Regions from separate parts of the Brucella tritici genome, predicted to be linked through region 1. Evidence: riboswitches for the same ligand, from Rfam matches in the RefSeq annotation. Region 1 holds a riboswitch; the other holds the start of a gene.

Region 1 (7,761 bases):
ACGAATGAGCACGAGACGACCAACCGGCGTCATCATCGCGCCCCCCATACCTTGCAAAAACCGTGCAATAACAAAAGCGGTCAATGAATTCGAAGCGGCGCAGGCAACCGAGCCGACCACGAATACCGCTATCGCCGCCCGAAAGACATTTTTGGCACCGAAGCGATCCGCCATCCAGCCGCTCACCGGAATAAAAACCGCGAGCGCGACAAGGTAGGCCGTCAGCGCCAGTTTAAGTGCAATGGGGCTTGTGCCGATGTCGGCAGCGATAGCGGGAAGCGACGTCGAGATGACATTCGAATCCATCTGCTCCATGAACAGGGCGATGGCCAATACGAGGGGAATGATGCGATTCACGGTAATATTCCGAAACACGGATATGAAAGAGCCGATAAATCCTATGTAGTGCCGGACAAATTATTGCTAGTCGGAACGGCGTCACATTGCAGTGAATATGCGATAAAATCAGCCATTTATGCCAGTTTTTGACTTAACGACTTCCCTGTCGGCACACAATACCGCATTTCTCACGCCAAATTTCAGTCGTTCACATTTGCGTAAAACGGGGTTGCGCTTCCAGTAACAGCTTGTTACATTTCGTTACAGTTTCACGAGGCTTCGAACCGGGTGGGGGGCCGCTCCGGTTCAAGGAGGTAGGAAATGAACGATATTACAAGAACCGCCATCATCTACGGGATGATGATCATTTCACTCAACACTGCGCTAGCAGTCGGCCTTCTGGGGCTGGATTTCCTGCGTTAAAGTGCGCCCCCAAACAAAGTTTTTTGCCCTCCAGGCAGACATGAAAAAGAGCGTTTCCAATAAAATGGAAGCGCTCTTTTCGTTTTAAGCAGCCTTACGATCAGAGGATTCGTCCCTGACTGCCGGGATCGAAGAAAACCGACTTGTCCAGGTTGAATGCAAGCCGGGCTGACTGTCCTGCCGTAATGCGGGCATCCGCACGCAAACGTGCCACGACATGCTTGCCACCCAGACGCGTGACGGCAAACGTATCCGATCCTGCTGGCTCGACAACATCGATCAGGCAATCCCCTTCCACGATTGCGTCGGCATTGCGATCTGCTCCATCCGGATCGGTGAGTGCCTCTGGACGAATACCGAAGACAATATCTTTGCCTTCATACGCGCTGAGTCCTTGGGGCGCCGCCTTCAATGGAAGCTTCAGCGGTTCGCCGTCACCGCGCCCAAGGTGAATTGCATAACCCGACCCGTTCTTTTCGACCCGGGCAGTCAGCAGATTCATTGCTGGCGATCCCATGAAATCAGCGACAAACATGTTGGCCGGATTGTTGTAAATCTCGGCTGGCGTTCCGAACTGTTGCAAAACACCGTCTTTTAGAACGGCAATCTTGGTTGCCAGCGTCATTGCCTCGATCTGGTCATGCGTCACATAAACGATCGTGGTTTTCATCCGGCTGTGCAGCCGTTTAATCTCGGTACGCATATCGACACGCAGTTTGGCATCGAGATTGGAGAGCGGTTCGTCAAACAGGAAAACCTGCGGATTGCGCACCAGTGCACGCCCCATGGCCACTCGTTGACGTTGACCGCCGGAAAGCTGGCTAGGCTTGCGGTCCAGCAAATGTCCGATCTGCAGAATATCGGCAACTTCCTGAATAGCCTTGTCACGTTCTGCCTTTGGGACCTTGCGAATTTCCATGCCGAAAGCAATATTCCCGGCGACGGTCATGTTCGGATAAAGCGCATAGGACTGAAAGACCATTGCAATATCGCGCTGGGATGGGTGCAGGCCGGAAACCGACTTTCCATTAATCGCAATGTCGCCAGACTTGATCGGCTCGAGTCCGGCGATGGTGTTCAGCAGTGTAGACTTGCCACACCCAGATGGGCCAACGAGGACGAGAAAGCCCCCCTCGTCGATCTCGATGTTGATATCCTTCAAAACAGAAACATTGCCGTAGGATTTGTAGAGATCGGTTATTTTAAGAAAAGACATTTGCAACTTATCCCTTAACGGCGCCGGACATCAGGCCACGAACGAAATAGCGACCGGACACGATGTAAACGATCAGCGTCGGCAGAGCCGCCAGAATGGCTCCTGCGAAATGGACATTATACTCTTTGACGCCGGTGGAAGAGGAAACCAGATTGTTGAGCGCAACCGTCATCGGTGTTGAATTCGCACCCGAGAAGGAAGCTCCGAACAGAAAGTCGTTCCAGATATTGGTGAACTGCCAAATCACGGACACGACGATGATCGGCCCTGAGGATGGCAGCAAAATACGCCAGAATATCTGGAAGAAGCTTGCTCCGTCGATCTGTGCTGCCCGAACCAGTTCTGTCGGGAAGGCTTCATAATAATTGCGGAAATAAAGCGTCGTGAATCCGATGCCGTAAACCACATGCACTAGGATCAACCCCCAGATCGTGCCAGCGATCCCCAGAAAACCAAGAACGCGCGCCATCGGAATGAGCACAATCTGGAACGGAATAAAGCACGATAGAAGCAGCAGGCCGAAAAAGATGTTCGACCCACGGAATTGCCATTTGGTCAGGACGTAGCCGTTCAGCGCGCCAACAATGGTCGAGATTGCAACGGCAGGAACGACCATGAGGATCGAGTTGATAAAGAACGGCTTCAGCCCCGTAGGCTGTACCCCGATCTGCGCCGTAGACCAGGCAGATAGCCATGGTTCGATGGTCCATTGCTGCGGCAGGTTCAACATGCCGCCCTGGCGGATTTCTTCAAGCGGTTTGAAGGAGTTGACCAGCATCACATAGAGCGGCAGCAGATAATAGAATGCGAAGAGCAGCAGCGCAGTGTAGATCAGCGCGCGCGTCAGCTTTCCACTGTTGATGGCATTGTCTTGCGACTGGGCGCTCATGATCGCGACCCTCCGCGAATTTCAGAGTAAAGATAAGGGATAATGATCGAGAAGATCATTGCCAGCATGATGATTGCAGATGATGCACCGATGCCCATCTGGTTGCGTGTAAACGTGTAGGAATACATGAACGTTGCAGGCAATTCCGTAGCCTGACCCGGCCCACCGCCGGTCAGCGCAATAACCAGATCATATGCCTTGATCGCCAGATGAGCGAGAACCACGAAAGCGGACAGGAACACCGGACGCATCAACGGAATAATGATGCGGCGATAGATGGTCCCCGTGGATGCTCCATCAATCTGGGCAGCCTTGATGATTTCATTATCCACGCCGCGCAATCCTGCAAGGAACATGGCCATCACAAATCCGGAAGATTGCCAAACGGCTGCAATCACCAGACAGTAAATTGCCATCGTATTGCTCTTGATCCAGTTGAAGGAGAAACTCTCCCAACCCCATAAATGCATTGTGTTTTCGAGACCAATGCCTGGATCGAGAAACCACTTCCACGCCGTTCCGGTAACAATGAAAGACAGCGCCATTGGATAGAGATAGATCGGGCGCAGAATGCCTTCACCACGAATCTTCTGGTCAAGAAGGATCGCGAGAAACAGCCCGATAACCGAACAGATAATGATGTAGAGCGATGCAAAGATTGCCAAATTGGTGATCGCACGCCACCAGTGTGGCAAAGCCCAAAGTTTGGTGTAGTTCGTGAGACCTACGAAACCATAGGATGGTAACATTCGACTATTGGTTAGCGAAAGAACACCTGTATAGATGATGAAACCATAGACGAACACGAGCACTATCAGAAAGCTCGGTCCCAGAACCAGCTTCGGCACCAGTTCCTGTAATCGGCTGTTACGCTGCATATTTGCGTCACCCTGTTCACGCCGCCGGAAATCACGCCAATTATCTGGCAAGGGTCCGGACATCGGTTTGATCGGCAATCCGGTGCTATTCTATTACACGCAACCGAATGCACTAAATAAGTTCGGCCTGCTGCAATTTCCGATGGAAACATGCAGACCTAAATCATGCAATTGTTGTTTTGATTTCTGGCCGTTGCTGCCAGCACTTTCAAATGCGCGCCCATATTCAGAGCGCCTGGAATGAAAAGCGTCCGGAAAGAATATCCCGGACGCCCATATGCTGTTACTTGGCAGCTTCGACAGCCGACACGAGTTCCTTGACAGCATCTTCCGAAGAAAGCTGTCCGTTAAACTGGCGTGTTACAACGTCGTAGATCGCGTTCTTGACTGCAGCCGGATTGGCATAACCATGAGCCATGGAGCCCAGCATTGTGCCCTTTTCACTCGCTTCCTTTTCGTCGGCGATAGCCTTCTTGCCGCAAGCATCGAAGTCAGTGTCCGGTACGTCGGTGCGAGCCGGAGCAGACCCCTTCACCACATTGAAGGCCGACTGGAATGTCGGGCTTTCAATCGCCGATGCCATTTCAAGCTGCGCCGGAACCTTATCTTCCGAGACCTTGAACATAGCGAACATATCGGAATTGAAAGTGATAGCGCCCTGCGTACCCGGATAGCGCATGCAGACAAAATCTTCGCCCGGCTTCTTGCCGGCCTTGATGAACTCGCCCTTTGCCCAATCGCCCATGAACTGAAGACCAGCCTTGCCTTCAATGACCATAGCGGAAGCGAGATTCCAGTCACGACCGGAGAAATTGTCATCAACATAGGACCTCAACTTCGTCATACGGTCGAAAGCCTGCTTCATCGTATCGCTGCCGAGAGTTTCGGGGTCGAGATCGATGAAAGCTTTCTTGTAAAAGTCGGTGCCATAAGACAGCACGACCGCATCAAAAATGGTCGCATCCTGCCACGGCTGTCCACCATGAGCGATCGGCGTGATGCCCTGCTCCTTGAATTTATCGAGCAACGCGATCAGTTCGTCCCAGTTGGCAGGCTCCTTGCCGCCAGCCTTGTCAAGTGCTGCCTTATTGATCCACATCCAGTTGGTGGAGTGAACGTTGACCGGAGCAGCGATCCAATGACCGTCATATTTGGCAAACTCCTGCAAGGGAGCCGGAATAACCTTTTCCCAACCTTCCTTAGTGGCTACCTCATCAAGGTTACCAAGTGCACCCTGCTCCGCCCAGTCGCGAATGTCGAAGCCAAGCATCTGCACCGCCGTAGGCGCATTGCCAGCCGTGACGCGCGCGCGCAGCACCGTCATTGCTTCCGTACCGCCGCCACCGGCAACCGGCATGTCGGTCCAGCTAATGCCCTTCTTTTCAAGATCCTTCTTGAGAACGTCGAGCGCAGCAGCTTCACCGCCAGCGGTCCACCAGTGCAGAACTTCAACATTCTGCTTGTCCTGCGCATTGGCAACAGGGGCCATTCCGGCGAGCAAGGCACAAGCAGCCGTACCCATCGCAGCGAGCTTTAAAAGTTTTTGCATGTCTACCTCCCGTAGAAACAAACGAAACCAGAACTATCGGATACCCGGACAAGCCATTGCTTCTGTACGGCAATCCGTCTCGTCATTCCCATCTGCACCTTCTCGGCACAGACCCAGAACCGGCTGCTCCACACAGCCGACCCCTCCTAGTCACTGCCGCAATACGATGCGAAAGCTTCCGCCTTCACTTGTGCCCGGCTATTCGTCACGACGTTTTTCCTGAAATCCTCCATCCCACTCTTACGCCGCTTCAACACAATTGACAACGTTGTCTTTTATGAATGCGAAATATCCGCAAGACACGATGTTATCATAGGATAGGCCCAAACCCCGTCAGGGTGTCAATATCCCTCGACAGATAAAATCAGAGAACCTTAATCGATTGAAACCAACGATTGAATTTCCGCGAGGAAAAAAACTTGCGAATTAAAGACTTACTGCCTCAAGGACAGTGTCTTGCATCTTAATCCCTATCAAGCTGCACTCTTAATATCCCTCCCCAACCCGAAAAATCGGCAACCGTTAATTTCCCTTATTTCACTGGACAAGCTTGCGACGACGGCATAATTTCGCGCCGCTCGCACAATGGTGTGCGGGCTTGTTCTCGGGGCGGGGTGAAACTCCCCACCGGCGGTATGAAGCGAAAGTTTCGAGCCCGCGAGCGCCTGAACAGATGCCGATTCGGTTTTGGTTCAGGGTCAGCAGATCCGGTGAAATGCCGGAGCCGACGGTTAAAGTCCGGATGGAAGAGAGCGATTGAGCGTCAAGATTGTGCCCTAGGCATCGTCTATGCGTTCTTTTGTGCGCCCTGATTCTAGTTTCGTGAGGAACCTATGAACCAGAGCTATCCGAACAAGACTTCTTTCAAGATTGCATTCATACAAGCCCGCTGGCACGCCGATATTGTCGACGAAGCCCGCAAGAGCTTTGTTGCGGAACTATCCGCAAAGACTGGCACCAACGTAGAAGTCGAAATCTTCGACGTCCCGGGTGCCTACGAAATCCCCCTTCATGCCAAAACACTCGCCAAGACTGGTCAGTATGCGGCTATCGTCGGCGCAGCTTTCGTGGTGGATGGCGGTATTTATCGACATGATTTCGTGGCGACTGCCGTTATCAACGGCATGATGCAGGTCGGCCTTGAGACAGAAGTTCCGGTGCTCAGCGTCGTCCTGACGCCGCATCATTTCCATGAAAGCAAGGAGCACCATGACTTCTTCCATGCTCACTTCAAGGTGAAAGGCATGGAAGCAGCCAATGCGGCATTGCAAGTCGTTAGCGAACGCAGCCGGATAGCGGCCCACGCATAAGGATGTTCAGACCGGCCTTACTATAGAGGCCGGTCATTCTCCGACGATGCGTTCTCCGTGAGCATAAACGTCGAATTCATCACCTCGCACCAACGCAACAAGTGTCAGATTCGATTCCAGAGCTGTCCGAATAGCAAGTGCCGTCGGAGCAGAGATCGCCGCCAGAACAGGCGCTCCAAACATGACTGCCTTCTGGACCATTTCGACCGATACACGGCTGGTGATCGCAACGATCCCGCTTTCCGGCGAGGAACCGATACGCGAGACAGCACCGACGAGTTTATCCAACGCATTGTGACGCCCAACGTCCTCACGCACAGCTATGAGGCCCTCGTCTGGAACATAGAAACCTGCAGCATGAACAGCGTGGGTTTGGGCATTCAGCTGTTGCCCTTCGGCAAGCGACGAGACGGCAATCGAAATATCGTGAGAGGCGAATTTTTGACCGTTCCCACTGAGCGCCCCAAGCGGCCGCAGAGCGTGTTCGATGGAATCGATGCCGCAGAGACCGCATCCGACTGGGCCGGCCATAAATCTGCGTCGAGCAGCAAGTCTCTGCTCGGGGCGTGCGGACAATCGGATTTGAACGTCAATACCTTTCTCGAAGGCTACCACCTCAACCGCTTCTATCTCCGAAACGTGATCGACGATATTCTCTGTGAGAGTGAAACCTATCGCGAAGTCCTCAAGATTGTCAGGAGTAGCCATCATCACGGCTTGCGTTGAGCCGTTATAGCTTACTGCGACCGGCACTTCTTCCGGTACAATCCGTGTACCCTCATCGAAGCTGGACACGCGATGGGCGAGACGCGCAGCACTCCGGCTCACCTTGTGAATCGTCATCTTAATCGCTCCCTGTCATCGCATCCGTTCTCCCGACAGTTTCATGTGGCATGAAAACAACTTTAATGTAAGTTGCCACCGGACAAGCCGTCGCAATTTTGACGGCAAGCGAGGAAAAGATGGATATTCGCCAAGTAGACGACAATTATTCCGTTTCGGGCCAGATCGAACCCGACGATGTGCGCGATATTGCTTCGGAGGGATTTCGCACGATCATCTGCAATCGGCCCGATGGCGAAGGTGGCCCTGAGCAGCCCGAGTTCAACGAGATTGCACGTGTGGCAGAGAAAGCCGGACTTGCAACCTATTACATT
Region 2 (7,761 bases), on a different contig from region 1:
ACCGTAGACGCTGGCAAAACCGCAGACCAAAGTGGTGCCGTAGCGCGCCTTGAACTCATCGAAATCCGACCCGTCGACCAGCCGCGCGATCACTTCGCGCACATCATAGGGAATGCGCGTATCGGCGGAAACAACGCCCAGAATTTCCTCCGGGTCGTAAAGCGGCGCACCGCCATCACCTCTTGGGATAAACTCACGCTTCTCGCTGTTGAGATTGGCGGCAATGGCGCGCGCGATCTGCAATGCATGGGCGTCGTCATTGGCCAGATGGTCGGCCACGCCGGAAAGCCGCGTGTGCACATCGCCGCCGCCAAGGTCTTCCGCCGTCACCACTTCGCCGGTTGCAGCTTTCACCAGCGGAGGGCCAGCCAGAAAGATCGTGCCCTGACCCCGCACGATCACCGTTTCGTCGCTCATGGCAGGCACGTAGGCACCACCCGCCGTACACGAACCCATGACCACGGCGACCTGCGGAATGCCTGCCGCCGACATCTGCGCCTGATTATAAAAGATGCGTCCGAAATGGTCGCGATCCGGAAAAACCTCGTCCTGATTGGGCAGGTTCGCGCCGCCGGAATCGACCAGATAAATGCAGGGCAGGCGATTTTCGCCCGCGATTTCCTGCGCGCGCAGGTGCTTCTTCACCGTGACCGGATAATAGGTGCCGCCCTTCACCGTCGCATCATTGCAGACGATCATGCAATCACGGCCCGATACCCGCCCGATGCCGGTGATGATGCCACCCGAAGGGGCAGCATTGCCATACATGCCATGCGCTGCCGTCAGCCCCACTTCGAGAAAAGGCGAACCCGGATCGAGCAATTGCGCCACGCGCTCGCGCGGTAGCAGTTTGCCGCGTGCAATATGGCGCTCGCGTGCTTTCTCGCCACCGCCATCGAGTGCAATCTGGGAAGCTTCACCCACCACGTCGATCGCCGCCAGCATGGCCTTGCGGTTGGCCTCGAAGCTGGCGCTGCGCGTGGAGATTTCCGATTTCAGAACCGCCATCAACGGGTCTCCTGAAAGAGTTCCCGTCCGATCAGCATGCGCCGGATTTCTGACGTGCCCGCACCGATCTCATAGAGCTTCGCATCGCGCAAAAGGCGGCCCGTGGGATAGTCATTGATGTAGCCGTTGCCGCCGAGGGACTGGATCGCCTGCAAGGCCATCTGCGTCGCATTTTCCGCCGTGTAGAGAATGCAACCCGCCGCATCCTTGCGCGACGTCTCGCCCCGGTCGCAGGCCGCCGCCACCGCATAAGTGTAGGCGCGCGAGGCGTTGAAGATCACATACATGTCGGCAAGCTTGCCCTGCATCAACTGGAACTCGCCAATCGGCTGATCGAACTGCTTGCGCTCATGCACATAAGGCACCACGACATCGAGACAGGCCGCCATGATGCCGAGCGGGCCACCCGCCAGCACCACACGCTCATAATCGAGGCCGGACATCAGCACATTGACGCCCTTGCCTTCTGCCCCGAGCAGGTTTTCGGCAGGCACTTCGCAATCCTCGAACACCAGTTCACAGGTATTGGAACCGCGCATGCCGAGCTTGTCGAGCTTCTGCGCGGTCGAAAATCCCTTGAAAGTTTTTTCAACGATGAAGGCGCTGATGCCGCGCGGACCTGCCGACGGATCAGTCTTGGCATAAACCACCAGCACATCTGCATCCGGGCCGTTGGTGATCCACATCTTGTTGCCGTTGAGAACGTAACGGTCGCCGCGTTTCTCGGCGGCAAGTTTCATCGAAACGACATCGGAACCGGCACCCGGCTCGGACATGGCGAGCGCGCCGACATGCTCGCCGGAAATAAGTTTTGGCAGATATTTCGCGCGCTGCTCGGGAGAACCGTTTCGCTTGATCTGGTTGACGCAGAGATTGGAATGCGCGCCATAGCTGAGGCCGATGGAAGCGGAAGCGCGGCTGATTTCTTCCATCGCAATGCAATGGGCGAGATAGCCCATGCCCGCGCCGCCGTATTCTTCGGGCGCCGTAATGCCGAGTACGCCAAGCTCACCCAATTCACGCCAAAGATGCATGGGAAATGCATTGTTGCGGTCGGTTTCAGCGGCCAGCGGCGCAATGCGGCTTTCCGCAAAACGGCGCACCGTATCGCGAAGGGCTTCGATCTCCTCGCCAAGACCGAAATTCATGCCCCCCCAATTTTGGCCCGATGCAAACATACTCGTCCTCCACAAGTTCTGCCCGGCAACCACCGCTTTCGCGATGGGCTATGTTCAGGCCAGAGTGTCCCGTGAATTTCAAATAGGCAATGGCTTTACGTGGCGTTCTGTGGCTATTTATTACCGGATAACGAAATTTTGTTGCGCTCGTTATCCGGCAACAAAATCAATCCCCTTGAAGCTCTACAATATCCCGATAAAGCTCCAGCGCTTCCGGGTTGGCAAGCGCTTCGCGGTTCTTCACGTCGCGCCCGTGCACGATATCGCGCACTGCAAGTTCCACGATCTTTCCCGACTTGGTGCGCGGAATATCAGCAACCGCAACGATCTTTGCCGGAACGTGACGTGGCGTGGCACCAGTCCGAATCTTGGTCTTGATGCGCGCCTTGAGGTCGTCGTCCAGCGTCACACCTTCGGCGAGCCGCACGAACAGCACCACCCGCACATCCTTGTCCCAGTCCTGCCCGATGCAGAGCGCCTCGGCGATCTCCGGCATCTGCTCGACCTGATTGTAAATCTCCGCCGTACCGATACGCACGCCGCCGGGATTGAGCGTCGCATCCGAACGACCATGGATGACGATGCCGTCATGCTCGGTCCATTCGGCAAAATCGCCATGGCACCAGATATTGTCGAAACGCTCGAAATAGGCAGCCTGATATTTCACCCCATCCGGATCGTTCCAGAATTGCAGCGGCATGCAGGGGAATGCCCTGGTGCAGACCAGTTCGCCTTTTTCGCGGCGCACCGGCTTGCCATCGTCGTTCCAGACATCGACGGCCATGCCAAGGCCAGCCCCCTGAATTTCGCCCAGCCAGACCGGTTCGGTCGGAACGCCCAGCACAAAGCAGGACACGATATCCGTACCGCCGGAAATGGACGCGAGATGCACGTCCGGCTTGATCGCTTCATAGACGAAGGCAAAGCCTTCCGGCGATAGCGGCGAGCCGGTCGAGGAGACGGTGCGCAGCGCCGACAGATCATGCGTTTCGCCGGGCTTCAGGCCGGCTTTCAAAACGGCGTCGATGAATTTCGCCGAAGTACCGAAATAGGTCATGCCCTCGGCGGCGGCATAATCGAACAATACATTGCCATCGGGATAGAAAGGCGAACCGTCATAGAGCAGAAGCGTGGCGCCGGAGGCGATGCCCGAAGCCAGCCAGTTCCACATCATCCAGCCGCAGGTGGTGAAATAGAAGAAACGGTCGCCGTCGCGAATATCCGCATGAAGGCGGTGTTCCTTCAGGTGCTGCAGCAGCACGCCGCCAGCCCGGTGCACGATACATTTCGGTATGCCCGTCGTGCCGGAGGAAAACAGGATATAAAGCGGATGATCGAAGGGGAGCCGCGTGAATTCCACGTCCCTGGCCTTGAATGGCTCCAGAGCCGCGTCGAGCGACATGCCCTTTTCCGCCTTCGCGGCGACGGTTTCCGCTTCGCCGAGATAAGTCACGATGACGGAGCGCTTCAGCCCCGGCAGTTTTGCCGTCACTTCAGCAACCTTGTCGGCAACGTCGATGCGCTTGCCATTATACCAATAGCCATCGCAGGCGAAGAAAAGCTTCGGTTCGATCTGGCCGAAACGATCCAGCACGCCCTGCACGCCGAAATCCGGCGAGCAGGAAGACCAGACCGCGCCGATGGACGAAGCAGCCAGCATCAGGGCCACAGCCTCCGGCATATTGGGCATCATCCCCGCCACGCGGTCGCCCGGCTGAACTCCCTCCGCCAGCATGAACTGCTGCAGTTTCGAGACCAGCGCGTGAAGATCGTCCCATGTCAGGCGGCGCTCGACCTTGTCCTCACCGCGAAAGACGATGGCTTCCTCGTCCCCCTCATGGCGCAGCAGGTTCTCGGCGAAATTGAGCCGTGCCTCGGGGAAGAATTTTGCGTCACGCATATGGCCTTTATCGACAAGGGCCGTGCTGCCACGCTCGCCGATAACCTCGCAGAAATCCCACACAAGCTGCCAGAACCCGCCGCGATCCTCGACAGACCAGCGATGCAGCGCAGTGTAGTCCGGCAGGCTCAGATCCGTGCGCTGTTCTGCGCGAATGCGGAATTGTTCCAGATTGCTGGCGGCAATGCGCCCAGCGTCCGGTTGCCACAGCGGATGGTCATGCGAAAACTGCGTGGGGACTGCGTTGGTGCTCATCATTCCTCCCAGAACCATGCGGAGCCAGACCCTCTCCCGATCAACTCCGTCACGAGTTTCTAAAAGAGAGTTTCCGATACGTCCATGCTTTTCCCATGGATGGCCCATCAAAGGAACCGTATTGCCCGCACCTCGAGCGGTTCGGCCCAAACGGAGACACTGGAACCGCTCGAATATTTGCTTCGTCGCATTATCCCACGCAAAACCGCTTCGCACTTTTGCTGGAAATGCTCCAATTGTGATTGCCGGACAAACAGGCCGAACCTACTGTGCATCTTGCTTTATGGGAAAGCGTAACCTAACTACAGCCCGCGCCGGAAGCATCCTGATGCCTTTCGACGCAAAAGAAATATCCAGTTCTCAGGGCGGGGCGAAACTCCCCACCGGCGGTAACGGGTGAAACACCCGAAGCCCGCGAGCGCCTGACACGGCAAACGTGACAGGGTCAGCAGATTCGGTGCAAATCCGAAGCCGACGGTCATAGTCCGGATGAGAGAGAACGAGGTTGGAATCATGCTCGGCTGGACGGCTTGCCGTCTTCGTCCTGCAGTTTTTCTTCCCGTACCCTGAGGTAACAGGCTTAAAAAAGGGACGAAACCGTTGAGCCAACTTGCCTCTACCCCAACTTTGAAACCCACCGTGCGCGGAGCAGCACTGATGGTTGCGGCCTGTTCGGCCTATGCCGCCGTCAATGTCGCCACCCAATGGGCCGGAACACGCACCGGCATTCCATCCGTCATCATCGCCTTCTGGCAATATGTGATCGCGCTGGTGCTGACCTTGCCCCTGCTCGTTCGCGATGGCGCGAGAGCCTTGCGCACCAGCCATTTCGGTCTTCACGTCATTCGCGTCGCGCTGGCTGCCGCTGGCGTACAGGTCTGGATTTACGCTCTGACCCATGTGCCAATCTGGCAGGTGGTCGCCCTGTCCATTACCTCACCCTTCTTCGTCATCCTGTGCGCACGGCTGTTTCTGCGGGAAAAGGTCACGCCAACACGCCTGATGACCACATTCACCGGATTTGTCGGAGCCTTGATCATCATCGCACCCTGGTCGGATTCCTATACGGTCTATTCACTGCTGCCCGTCCTCGCCGCGGCACTTTGGGCGGGATATTCGGTGATGACCAAATATCTGACCCGTTTCGAAAAGCCTGCCAGCATTTCGGCCTATATGCTGGTGCTTCTCACGCCCATCAACGCCGCCCTTTGGCTGGCATCCGGCTTGGGCATGTCCGCAATCACCGCACCGACCATCGAAATCTGGTCCATATTGGTCATCATCGGCGCTTTCACGGCTCTGGCACAATATTTCCAGACGGCAGCCTATGCGGTGGCGGACGCTGTCTACCTGCAGCCGTTCGACGATCTGAGGCTGCCGATCAACGTGATTTTCGGCTGGATCGTGTTTGCTGCCACGCCAAGCATCAATTTCTGGCCGGGAGCTGTCCTGATCGTGGGTGCATCGCTCTATCTGATGCGTCAGGATAGCGGCACGACGCGCACCGCCTGATCGAGCCGGTGAGGATACCTGCCTATCGGGAGACGGGCAGTCTGTCTCTCGCAGCCTCAGAAAATTCACCTGGGCCTTCGAACCTGCCGGCCCAGGCGTCGATTCTCTGCACCAGCCAGCGTTGAACGGGATTTTCGAACAGGTGATATGCGGCGATAGCGGTCATCAGGCTTGCAAGAACAGCTCCGGTAAGCAGCATGACTGCGCCTGCTGTCGTCTCCTCCCATCGCTCCGGGGTCATTCTGAAAAACATCATTCCCACCAGCGGATGAAGAATGAAAATACCGAAACTGTAACGGGAGAGTTTTGTCAGTCCATGCCACTGTAGCGGCGTATAAATGCCCTGACTGGACGCAAGATAGAGCACATAGATACCCGCATAGAGAAATCCCAGCCGCCAGGGACCTTCGAGCGTATTGGGTTCACCCGGCCCGTTTCCCGGATGATAGGACACAAAGACGATCAGGCAAACGGCCAGCAATATCTTGATTGCCGCTGCTGGCATTGCAGGATGCGTTCGCCTTGCAAGCCACATGCCGAAGAGAAAGGACGGCAAGGTCCGGAACACACCCACAGCAGACAATTGAATGCGGGTCAGTGACAACACGCCGAGCTTTTGCGCCAGATATTCACCGCCGATAATGGCCACGATTACGCCGACAAGAACCCAGCTCCCGAAACGACGGCACAACATATCGAACAGCGGAAAAGCCAGATACATCGCGAAAAGGGCACTCAGCGACCAACTGACATAATTGTAGGACGACGTGTGTCCCAGACCCCAATTGTGGATCAGCAGCAACTGAGTGAGCCCATCGCGCCAGCTTGTGCTGGGGTTACCCGAAGGATGCAGGATTCCCGCTGTCGTCAGGACGGAGAGAAGCACAAAGCACGAGAAAGCCACCACGTGCAGCGGATAAATCCGCGCCAGCCGCCTTCCGACAAAAGCCACGTAACGGGGCCCGCTCCAGAGATAATTTCGTCGTCTTGCCAGAAACAGCCCAGAGACAATAAAGAAGACATCAGTAAAATAAGCAAAAGTTAATATAAAATCATTCAATGTCTCATTCTGCACCGAAATGCGGAAAGAAAAATGGAAAACGGTGATTCCCATACATAATAAAAATCGTAATCCATCGAAATCTGGCAGCCTGTTCATTCAAAATAGCACTGATAAATTACTTCGCCGAGATCCTGTTTACCAATTTCTGGGGAGTTGTCGAGCGCAACTTGGGCGTGAAATTCACCATGACGTGAGAATTTCGCCGGGATATCAGTCCGCCGCAGCGAAATGTTCCATCTGGTCGGCATAGGCTTTCTGGAATGCAGGCCGCGCCATGGCACGTTCGACATAGGCCCGGCAGGTCGGATGCTGCGCCAGACCGTCAAAATGATCGACCAGACGCAACACGTCGGCCATCAGAATATCGGCAACCGAAAATTGCTCCGTCAGCCATTCGCGGCCTGATAGCGCCTGTTCCATATGGCCAAGCCGACCGGCCAGAAAACTGTCCATGAGCTGACGCCCCGGTGTCGGCTCTTCATCACCGGTGAATTTATAAAGGGCGAGCGGCAAGGCAGCCATTTCTACCGAATTCAGTGCTGCAAAGAGCCATTGTATGACTTCGTTTCGCGCCCTCGGATCAGGCGGCAACAGCGTGTCGCTCTTCTCCGCAATATGAAGCAGGATGGCGCCGCTTTCAAAGACCGACATATCGCCATCGATCAGCCATGGCACCTGCCCGAAAGGCTGATGGGTGAAATGTTCTGGCCCGCGATTCTTGAACGGAACGCCTTCGACACGATAGGGCAGCCCGGCTTCTTCCAGCGCCCAGCGCACGCGAAGATCGCGGACGAAGCCGCGTGGCATTTTGGGAACCCAGTCGAATGTCGCCAAGATCATTTCTG

What was found. Region 1 has a riboswitch for FMN ahead of F9K94_RS16380 (6,7-dimethyl-8-ribityllumazine synthase). Riboswitches for the same ligand answer to the same signal wherever they lie in the genome.
Positions count from the first base shown of each region.
Region 2: linked by a shared signal. The riboswitch ahead of F9K94_RS11600 (DMT family transporter) and the one ahead of F9K94_RS16380 (6,7-dimethyl-8-ribityllumazine synthase) in region 1 are both predicted to bind FMN.

Region 1 is NZ_WBVY01000004.1:387,821-395,581, forward strand. Features, by position in the region: gene F9K94_RS16355 (DHA2 family efflux MFS transporter permease subunit) at 1-357, opposite strand, end outside; gene F9K94_RS16360 (ABC transporter ATP-binding protein) at 863-1,978, opposite strand; gene F9K94_RS16365 (carbohydrate ABC transporter permease) at 1,986-2,867, opposite strand; gene F9K94_RS16370 (carbohydrate ABC transporter permease) at 2,864-3,745, opposite strand; gene F9K94_RS16375 (ABC transporter substrate-binding protein) at 4,029-5,294, opposite strand; FMN riboswitch at 5,891-6,052, shown strand; gene F9K94_RS16380 (6,7-dimethyl-8-ribityllumazine synthase) at 6,128-6,604, shown strand; gene fdhD (formate dehydrogenase accessory sulfurtransferase FdhD) at 6,638-7,447, opposite strand; gene F9K94_RS16390 (TIGR01244 family sulfur transferase) at 7,567-7,761, shown strand, end outside.
Region 2 is NZ_WBVY01000003.1:357,064-364,824, reverse strand. Features, by position in the region: gene F9K94_RS11615 (carboxyl transferase domain-containing protein) at 1-1,008, opposite strand, end outside; gene F9K94_RS11610 (isovaleryl-CoA dehydrogenase) at 1,008-2,186, opposite strand; gene F9K94_RS11605 (acetoacetate--CoA ligase) at 2,353-4,341, opposite strand; FMN riboswitch at 4,694-4,846, shown strand; gene F9K94_RS11600 (DMT family transporter) at 4,942-5,853, shown strand; gene F9K94_RS11595 (acyltransferase family protein) at 5,876-7,012, opposite strand; gene F9K94_RS11590 (glutathione S-transferase family protein) at 7,127-7,761, opposite strand, start outside.